DNA from 2 places in the Acinetobacter sp. LT1 genome. Region 1 is predicted to be linked to the other one. Evidence: predicted binding sites of a transcription regulator. Region 1 holds the regulator's gene; the other holds the start of a gene.
What was found. The regulator PhoB, encoded in region 1, activates phosphate uptake and scavenging genes when phosphate is short. The targets are predictions, from matches to a motif close to TGTCATNAANCTGTCATAA.
Positions count from the first base shown of each region.

Region 2: WBW42_RS06460 (NAD(+) kinase) is a predicted target of PhoB. The motif match lies at 1,769-1,787, and genes of this name have one in related genera.

Region 1 is NZ_JBBAXE010000008.1:87,697-92,138, forward strand. It holds gene WBW42_RS09805 (alpha/beta fold hydrolase) at 1-887, shown strand, start outside; gene phoR (phosphate regulon sensor histidine kinase PhoR) at 955-2,313, opposite strand; gene phoB (phosphate regulon transcriptional regulator PhoB) at 2,323-3,033, opposite strand; gene WBW42_RS09820 (TetR/AcrR family transcriptional regulator) at 3,287-3,958, opposite strand; gene WBW42_RS09825 (SDR family NAD(P)-dependent oxidoreductase) at 4,169-4,442, shown strand, end outside.
Region 2 is NZ_JBBAXE010000005.1:98,645-103,086, forward strand. It holds gene WBW42_RS06450 (glycosyl transferase family protein) at 1-270, shown strand, start outside; gene WBW42_RS06455 (YeaC family protein) at 471-743, opposite strand; gene WBW42_RS06460 (NAD(+) kinase) at 740-1,648, opposite strand; gene mrcB (penicillin-binding protein 1B) at 1,834-4,230, shown strand; gene WBW42_RS06470 (tetratricopeptide repeat protein) at 4,252-4,442, shown strand, end outside.

The sequences.
Region 1 (4,442 bases):
CTGGAGTTGCTGATACTTGTGCACCTTCGGGCGACTATGTGGGTGGGCCAGTTCATTCATATCAAGAAGTTGCTTCCAAAGCTTTAGATGGTTGGCTTGCACGTGGCTATGCAGTTGTCGCGCCTGACTATCAAGGCTTAGGCACATTAGGCGCACATCCCTATATGAATGCAAAGAGCCAACTGCATACGGTGGTCGATGCAGTGCGGGCATTACATTTGCTTAAGCCCAAGAGCTTTAATAAACAGTGGTTGGTGATGGGACATAGTCAAGGCGGGGCTGCAGCAATTGCAGTGTCTGCCTATGGTCAAAAAGATGCTCCCGAATTAGATTTAAAAGGGGCAATCGCTCTTGCGCCAGGCGGCTATCAATATGAAGGCATCGCAGAATATGTGCAGAGTAATCCAAACCCAGAACCAAGTGTGGCAGCTTTCTTCCCGATTGTATTATTGGGTGCGCAAGCAGCAGATCCAAGCATCATTCCTGAAAAGCTGGTAAGTCCTGAAATGAACACTGTGCTGACTCAAGCACGTAGTCGCTGTTTATCTGAACTTCAATCTGATTTGAAGAAGTCTCCTTCTAGCATATTTCGCCCTAACGCAGACTTAAAACCTCTTTTGGCTTATCTTAAAAAGCAGTCCATTGAAAATATGGTGCCGACTGTGCCGTTAATGATTGTTCAAGGCTCTAAAGATCATTTAGTCGACCCTAGAGGGACATCTGCTTATTACCAACAGCTATGTAAATTAAAAAAACCAACTATTTATCAAACGATTGATGGTGGCGATCACCGTGATGCACTGCGTCAAAGTAATACTTTTGCCACTCACTTTTTAAATGTCATAGAGAAAAATCAGACAAAATCGTATTGCTCGAATTCTAAGTAAATTGGTTTAAATAATACAAAAAAGCCGACTTTTCATGAGTCGGCTTTTTAAATGTGAGAGGGCAACTTTAGGTCATGTTATATAGTCTTTCTTTTGGAAAAACTGCGGTAAATGTTGATCCTTCGTTTTCTTTAGACTGCACATCTAAATAAGCGCCGTGTTGCATCAGCACATGTTTTACAATCGCTAAGCCTAAACCTGTACCACCTGTTTGACGACTACGGTCGCTATCAACACGATAGAAGCGTTCAGTCAGTCGTGGCAAATGTTTAGGGTTAATTCCGATGCCTGTGTCTTGCACACTAAAGTATGCATGTTCGCCATCATCATGCCAGCCAATGGTAATGGTTCCACCTTTTGGCGTGTACTTGATAGCATTCGTAATTAAATTACTAAATGCGCTGGCAATTTCCATGTCAGAACCAATTAGGTCACAGTGGCTATCAATATGTAAATTGAGCGTGTGTCCATAATCAGCATTGTAGGCCTGAGCATCATCAAACAATTGATTCATTAAGCTCGGCATTTCAATAATCTGGTTTTTTGCGATTTTCTTATTATTTTCTAAATTTGATAACAGTAGTAAATCATTGACCAACGCATTCATACGTTTGGTTTGTGATTGCATCTGGTCAAATGCACGTTTCCAGCGTGGGCTAATATCTTCCTGATCGGTAAAGGTTTCGATATAACCACTGAGCACGGTTAATGGGGTACGAAGTTCATGCGAAATATTGTCGACAAAGTCTTTACGCATTTGCTCAAGGTTGTGCATACGCGTCACATCGTAAGCCACCAATAAACGACTTTCTCCACCAAATCGAGTGAGCTTAACCTGTACATAACGGTCATCATCAAAATTGGAATGCAGCTTAATCCCATCAGGTGCCTGATCAATATTGTTAAAATATTCAATAAAAGTAGGCTGACGTAAAATGGTTAATAAGTTGCGGCCACGGTCGAGAGGACTGATTCCTAACAAACGTTCGGCAGCAGGGTTCCACCACTCGATTTGATGTTGGTCATCAATGAGTACAACCGCTTCAGCAAGAGCAACTAATGAAGACTGAGCCCGGTCAATTAAACCGACCATTTCGGCCTGAACAATTCGTTCCTGACGCTGAGCACGGTAAACATTAAATAACAATGCCCCCCAAATCCCGTTAAGGTTTGGAGGAACGTCATAAGGTTTATTCGCAATCCAGTCATTGACCAGATATAAAGAACGCAACTGGAGTGTAAAAAACACCACGAAGGCGATAAAAATACAGCTCCAGAAATACCCAATACCGAAACCGACTAAACCGGCAATAATTAGAAAAAATAATAAAAGCCGTAAATCTTGTTTGGCAAACGTCCATAAACTACTGTAGCGAGAAAGCTTTTGTTCACGTACCTGTTCAGGGACGGGGTAGGGTTCATACATAAATCTTGGTTAACCTGCGGCTAAATCTGCACGTGTTGAGAAACGGTAGCCAGTTCCACGTACAGTCTGAACAAATCGGTCAACACCAAAAGGTTCTAACACTTTACGTAAACGACGGATATGCACATCGATAGTGCGGTCTTCAATATATACATTACCGCCCCATACCTGATCGAGCAACTGGGCACGCGTATAGGCACGTTCTGGATGGGTCATAAAAAACGCAAGTAAGCGATATTCAGTTGGGCCCATATCTAAAATACTGTTACCAAAGCTAACACGCTGGCTTACAGGATCAAGAATTAAACCATTGGCATCAATTGTTTTTTCACCACTTAATGCATTCGCGCGGCGCAGAACTGCCTTAATACGTGAAACCAGTTCACGTGTTGAGAAAGGCTTCGTCATGTAATCATCTGCACCCGCATCAAGACCTTGTACTTTATGGTCTTCTTCTCCGCGAGCGGTCAGCATAATCACTGGAATTTCTGCTAAATTCTCATCGCGTTTTAAGCGGCGACATAAATCGACACCACTTACACCTCCAGGTAACATCCAATCAAGCAAGATAAGCGCCGGACGTTGGTCGACGATAATTTGATGAGCCTGTTTGGCATCTTCTGCCTGTAAACACTGAAAACCTGCCATGTCCAAAGAAGTATGGATCATTTCACGAATAGGAAGCTCATCATCGACAATTAAAATATAGTCATCTTTCACAACGCAATATCCTATAGATTTAACGGTGAACCGTTTTGTAGTTATGACAGGCTTATTACAAAGATTAATTATGACAATTTCATTGCAGAAAAGTCTATAAAAATGAATTTAGCAATAATTTGTGACAAAACTAAGGCAAAGGTATGACCAAATTATGACATCTAAGCCTCAAACTTTCTAAAATCATTCAATAGGTTATCACCTTAATTGCTTAGCTATTTTTTCACATTTTGGCTGTCAAAAAACTTTAATATTATTTTGAAACTTGAGCTAATAAAGATAAGAAAACGATACGGCACGCAGTTAAAACCTGCTCAAGAGACTGCTCAAACCCTCCCATCACCCATCGAATTGCAATTTGAGTGACATATCCATTTAAACCCGTTGCGATTAAAGAGAGCTCATTTTCATGGTGTTGAATTTGGGGCATGGTCAGCATAACGAAGGCTTGAATCATGCGATCAAATTGCGCAAGTGTTTCTTGAATGGTGGCCTGATTATGTAATTCTTGCACCAGAACTGCATCGACATAGACAATACGAGCTAATCTCGGGTCATCTTTTAATGTTGTCAGCAGCGCTCTCAAACCCGCATCGACCATTTTTTCTGGATCGGGTGCAGCTTTAATCACGGCTTGCATCAGATTTTGCTGTAATTCTTCAATCATTTTTAAAAAGATGGTTTGGAATAAATCTTCACTCTTTTTAAATGATTCATAAAAATAACGTTCGGTGAGTTTAGCTTCTTGGCAGACATCTTTTACCGTCACTGAAAAAAAACCAAGGGTTCCGTAGGTTGCAATACCCGCTTCAATCAGTTTTTCGCGGCGTGCTTCTTTACGTTCAGATAGAGATAACCCTTTGAACTGACGTTCTTTACTCACACTTTTTGTTTTCTTTTTACTGGTTGAGTCGTTAGTCGCCATAAATAAATTTTTTCCTAAAGAATGGTTTCCTAATTTATAGGTTTTGGCCAAATATGCTCACTATGATAAAGCCCTCAGCAGAATTGTGCCATTCTATCTGAAATTACAGTGTACTATATTGACAATGTGTATTGTCAAAATTATATTGAAGGTGTCTAAAGTGCACATGCAATGAACCGATTGTGCAAATCGAAAAACAAAGGATGGACAATGAAAAATTTTAAAAACAAAGTCGCTGCAATTACGGGCGCGGGTTCTGGCATTGGGCAACAGTTAGCAATTCTTTTGGCAAAACAGGGTTGCCATCTTTCGTTGAGTGATATTAATGAAAAAGGATTACAACAAACTGTCGAGCTTTTAAAGCCTTACAGCAATATTACTGTTACCACTAAAAAGCTTGATGTGTCTGACCGTGAAGCGGTAAAGCAGTGGGCGCAAGAAACAGTACAAGATCACGGTTCTGTTAACCTGATTTTTAACAATG
Region 2 (4,442 bases), on a different contig from region 1:
CTCATTTGCGGTATTAAAAATGGTGAGCTCTATGAACATGAGTTGCCAAAGCTCACACCTGAACGAAGCCCAATTGAAGAGGAATTAGATTTAGCAACGTTTAAAGCAGTATGGCTTGGTCAACAGCACCATGAATATGGAGAAATAGCCATAACAGAAACCATCGGAATCGCGCTATATACGATGGGCGTTGTTGCTAGTTTTGAAGAAGCGATGCAAAAAGCAAAAGTGTTATGGGATACACGAAATTTAAGCAATCTTAATTCGTAGTTAACAAATGCTATCGTGAAGGTCGACATGGATGTCGACCGTATCACTGCGATACAGGAAGTATCGTCAGTGATACAAAGGATTTTTGGTTACTTTTGATCCTTCAAAAGTAATAAAAGCCTATATGCTATAACTTATGAAAAACATGCTATATAAGGCTGTATGGAATAACCAGAAATAATTTTCTGTCTTATTAAGTTTTAAACAAAACGAATAGGTTTAAACTCTGGCTCATGCTTGTGATGATCATCATCACACTCTTCGCCTTCTTCTTTTGTACCACGGTCAATATAACCGCTACGCTGATCTTCTGGTAAGTTCTTTAACTCCCAAGCGATTACAGCTTGCATACAAGTTTCACGCTGCTCTTTAGTTAAAACAACGCCGTTTGGCCATTTACCAATTTCTACTGCTGTTTTTAAACGCTCTACAATTTCAGGGTTTAAAACAGATAGCATTTGTTCAATATTCATGATTCATCTCTTTGAAAAGATTCAAAATCTTGGTTCCAACCAAGTTTGGTACGGCAGGCCATATAGAAATCATAACCTGGTGGATGCAATAAACTTAGTTTAAATGGGTGTTTACGGATGTGTAAACTGTCTCCAACATTGAGCGAGACACTATGTTGTCCATCTGCACTCACCATTGGTAACACCCGATTTTCGCGAATAACGATTTTAATTTCGCTTTGACCACCGACTACGATGGGACGTGATGACAATGTATGGGGATGCATTGGAACTAATGCAATAGCATCCATACTTGGATGTAAAATTGGGCCACCACCTGACAATGCATAAGCCGTTGATCCGGTTGGCGTCGAAACAATTAAACCATCACTATGTTGGCGGTAAACATATTGACCATCAATATTAAGTTCGAAGTCAATCATGTGTACCGATTTACCCGAGTGCAAAACCACATCATTTAAAGCAATGGCGTCATAAATGACTTCACCATTTGTTCGTACTTCCATTTCAAGTAAGAAACGACGGTCAAGCTGGAAATGACCTTGAAGTACTTGGTCAAGTTTGAAAATGGCTTCTGAAGGTTTGATATCAGTTAAAAAACCTAAACGCCCGCGGTTGATACCAATAACAGGCGTATTGTAGCGTACTAAAGCTCTAGCAGCATGGAGTAAAGAACCATCACCTCCAACGACTATGACTAAATCAGCAACTTCACCCAATAAATGACGACTCACTACCTGTGCATGGTCATAAGGCACTAATTCAGCAGTTTCCTGATCAAAAATGGGGTTTAAGCCTAGGTTCAACAAATGATCATGAATTAAACATAGTGTTTCTACTACTGATGATTTATCTGGTCGACCGATTAACCCGACGTTTCTGAAGGACTTATGTGAAATTTGCACGAATGAGTAAGCTCCGCTGCGATACTTGCCTATAATAACATTAACCTGATTAATTTAAAAAAACATAACAACAAGATGCTGTAAAATTCAATCTAAGTTTTCCAATTATTCACAGTTTTATCATTGCAAATTGATGACAAGCTATCGCATCATTACAGGCATTGTTAGGGTTTTATCTCATTTTTATGAAGTTTGAACGTGGTATCGGTTTCTTTGCACTAATCTTTTCCATTTTGGTCATTGGTGCTTTTATTGCTCTTAGTATCTATCTGATTCGTTTAGATAATATTATCCGTGAAAAATTTGAAGGACAACGGTGGGATATTCCCGCCAAAGTGTTCGCACGACCTTTGGAAATTTATAATAACGCACCTATTACCCAAGCAAATTTCACTCAAGAATTAAAACTCTTGGGTTACAAAACTTCAAGTAATTATGACAAGTCTGGAACCTATGTTGCTCAGGGTAGCAATATGTATATCCATACACGTGGTTTTGATTACGGCGACAGTGTTGAACCCGAACAAGTATTAGAGTTAAGTTTTGCAAATGATCAAGTTGCTGAAGTTCGAAGTACAAAACCTTCTTCAACGGGTGTTGCGCGACTAGAGCCACTTCTGATTGGAGGGATTTACCCTCAACATAATGAAGACCGTGTTCTCATTAAACTGAATAATGTCCCTAAACCTCTTATTGAAGCTTTAATTTCAACAGAAGACCGTAATTTCTATCATCATCACGGGGTTTCAATTCGTGGTACTGCTCGTGCATTGGTGAGTAATATTACAGGCGGAAAGCGTCAAGGTGGTTCAACCCTAACTCAACAATTAGTTAAAAACTTCTACCTTACACCTGAACGCACCTTAAAACGTAAAGTTAATGAAGCATTAATGGCTTTACTCATTGAGCTGCATTACAGCAAAGATGAAATTTTAGAAGCTTACTTAAATGAAGTAAATCTAGGCCAAAATGGTAGCTACTCAATTAATGGCTATGGTTTGGCTTCTCAATTTTATTTTGGTTTACCGTTACGTGAGCTAAGTGTCGCACAGCAAGCTTATTTAGTTGGTTTAGTGCAAGGCCCTTCTTTGTATAACCCTTGGAAAAATCCTGAAGGTGCAAAAAAACGCCGCGATACGGTGTTAAATAACATGCGTGTAATGGGTTATTTAACTCAAGCAGAATATGAAGATGAAATTGCACGTCCTTTAAATGTGTTAAATAAACCAAGTTTAGGCCCTGCAAAATTCCCGGACTTTTTAGATATTGTGCGTCGTCAATTACGCACAGAATATCAAGAAAGTGATTTAACTAATCAGGGCTTACGTATTTTTACGACTTTAGACCCAATTACTCAAACTCAAGTTCAAAATGCGTTTAAAGCTTCAGTAGAACGCTTAGCAAACAGCAATCCATCACGTTTGAAAAACTTACAGGGTGCTGTACTGATTGCACATCCAGAAAACGGCGAGCTTGTTGCTGCTGTTGGTTCTACACAAGACTTTACTGGTTTTAACCGTGCTGTAGATGCAAAACGTCAAGTCGGTTCTTTATTAAAACCTGTGATTTATTTAAGTGCTATTGAATCTGGGCGTTACAACTGGGCAACCCAAATTGAAGATGCGCCGATTAGTGTCCCTGTAGATGGTGGCAAAAGTTGGACACCTAAAAACTACAGTGGTGGCGGACATGGTGTAGTCAGCTTGAGTGAAGCTTTGGCAAATTCATATAACCTATCTGCTGTGCGCTTGGGTCAAGAGTTTGGTTTATCTACATTTACAAACAACTTAAGAAAGTTTGGTGTTGAGTCGACCATTCCTGCCTACCCATCTATTTTCCTTGGGGCAGTCAATATGTCACCAATGGAGGTTCTGGGAATTTATGAGAACTTTGCTACAGGTGGCTTTAAATATCCGACTCGTGCGATTCGATCTGTCGTAGATGCAAATGGTCGCCTGCTTGACCGTTATGGCCTGAATGTTCAACAAACCATTGATCCATCTGTTGGTTATATCATGAATTATGGTCTACAACAGGTCATGTCTTCGGGTACTGGTCGCGCAGCTTATAATAGCTTGTCTCCTGCTTTAAAATTGGCAGGTAAATCAGGTACGACTAACGATACACGTGACTCATGGTTTGCGGGCTACTCAGGTAACCACGTTGCTGTAGTTTGGTTAGGTTTAGATGACAACAAAGTAACAGGATTAACAGGTTCATCGGGTGCATTGCCAGTATGGATTAATGTGATGAAACAATTACGTCAAACGCCTGTAAATCTACGTCAACCAGACACAGTACAGTGGCAGTGGATTGACCGTGCAACGGGTGATTTATCTGCTCAGGCATGTGATGGCGCAATGTATATTCCGATGCTAACGCATACGGTTCCGCACCGTGCTACGCCATGTGGAGCACCTTATTATCAAGTTGATCCAACATATACGCCACAAAGTGATAACACAATTCCTGACTCTCAGGATGATAATACCGACAGTTATATTCGTGAAAGTGAAAACCAGATGGAACAAGATCTGTCAAACAACTCACGTGTAATTTCAAGTGGTAGTTATAACAACTAAGCGTTAACAGGAAATTAGGATATGTTAAAGAAAGGTGTTTTTTATATTGGTGCTGTTCTTATGGTCGGCTGTACAACTCTGCCCGATCATTCTGACTCCAAAGAGAAAACACCTACTCCTCCAGTCAAAAAGACGGAAACTCCATCAGGTGTAAAAATTACACCTTATGATCACCCAGAAATTCAACGTAAAAATTTACAGGTGATTGTTCC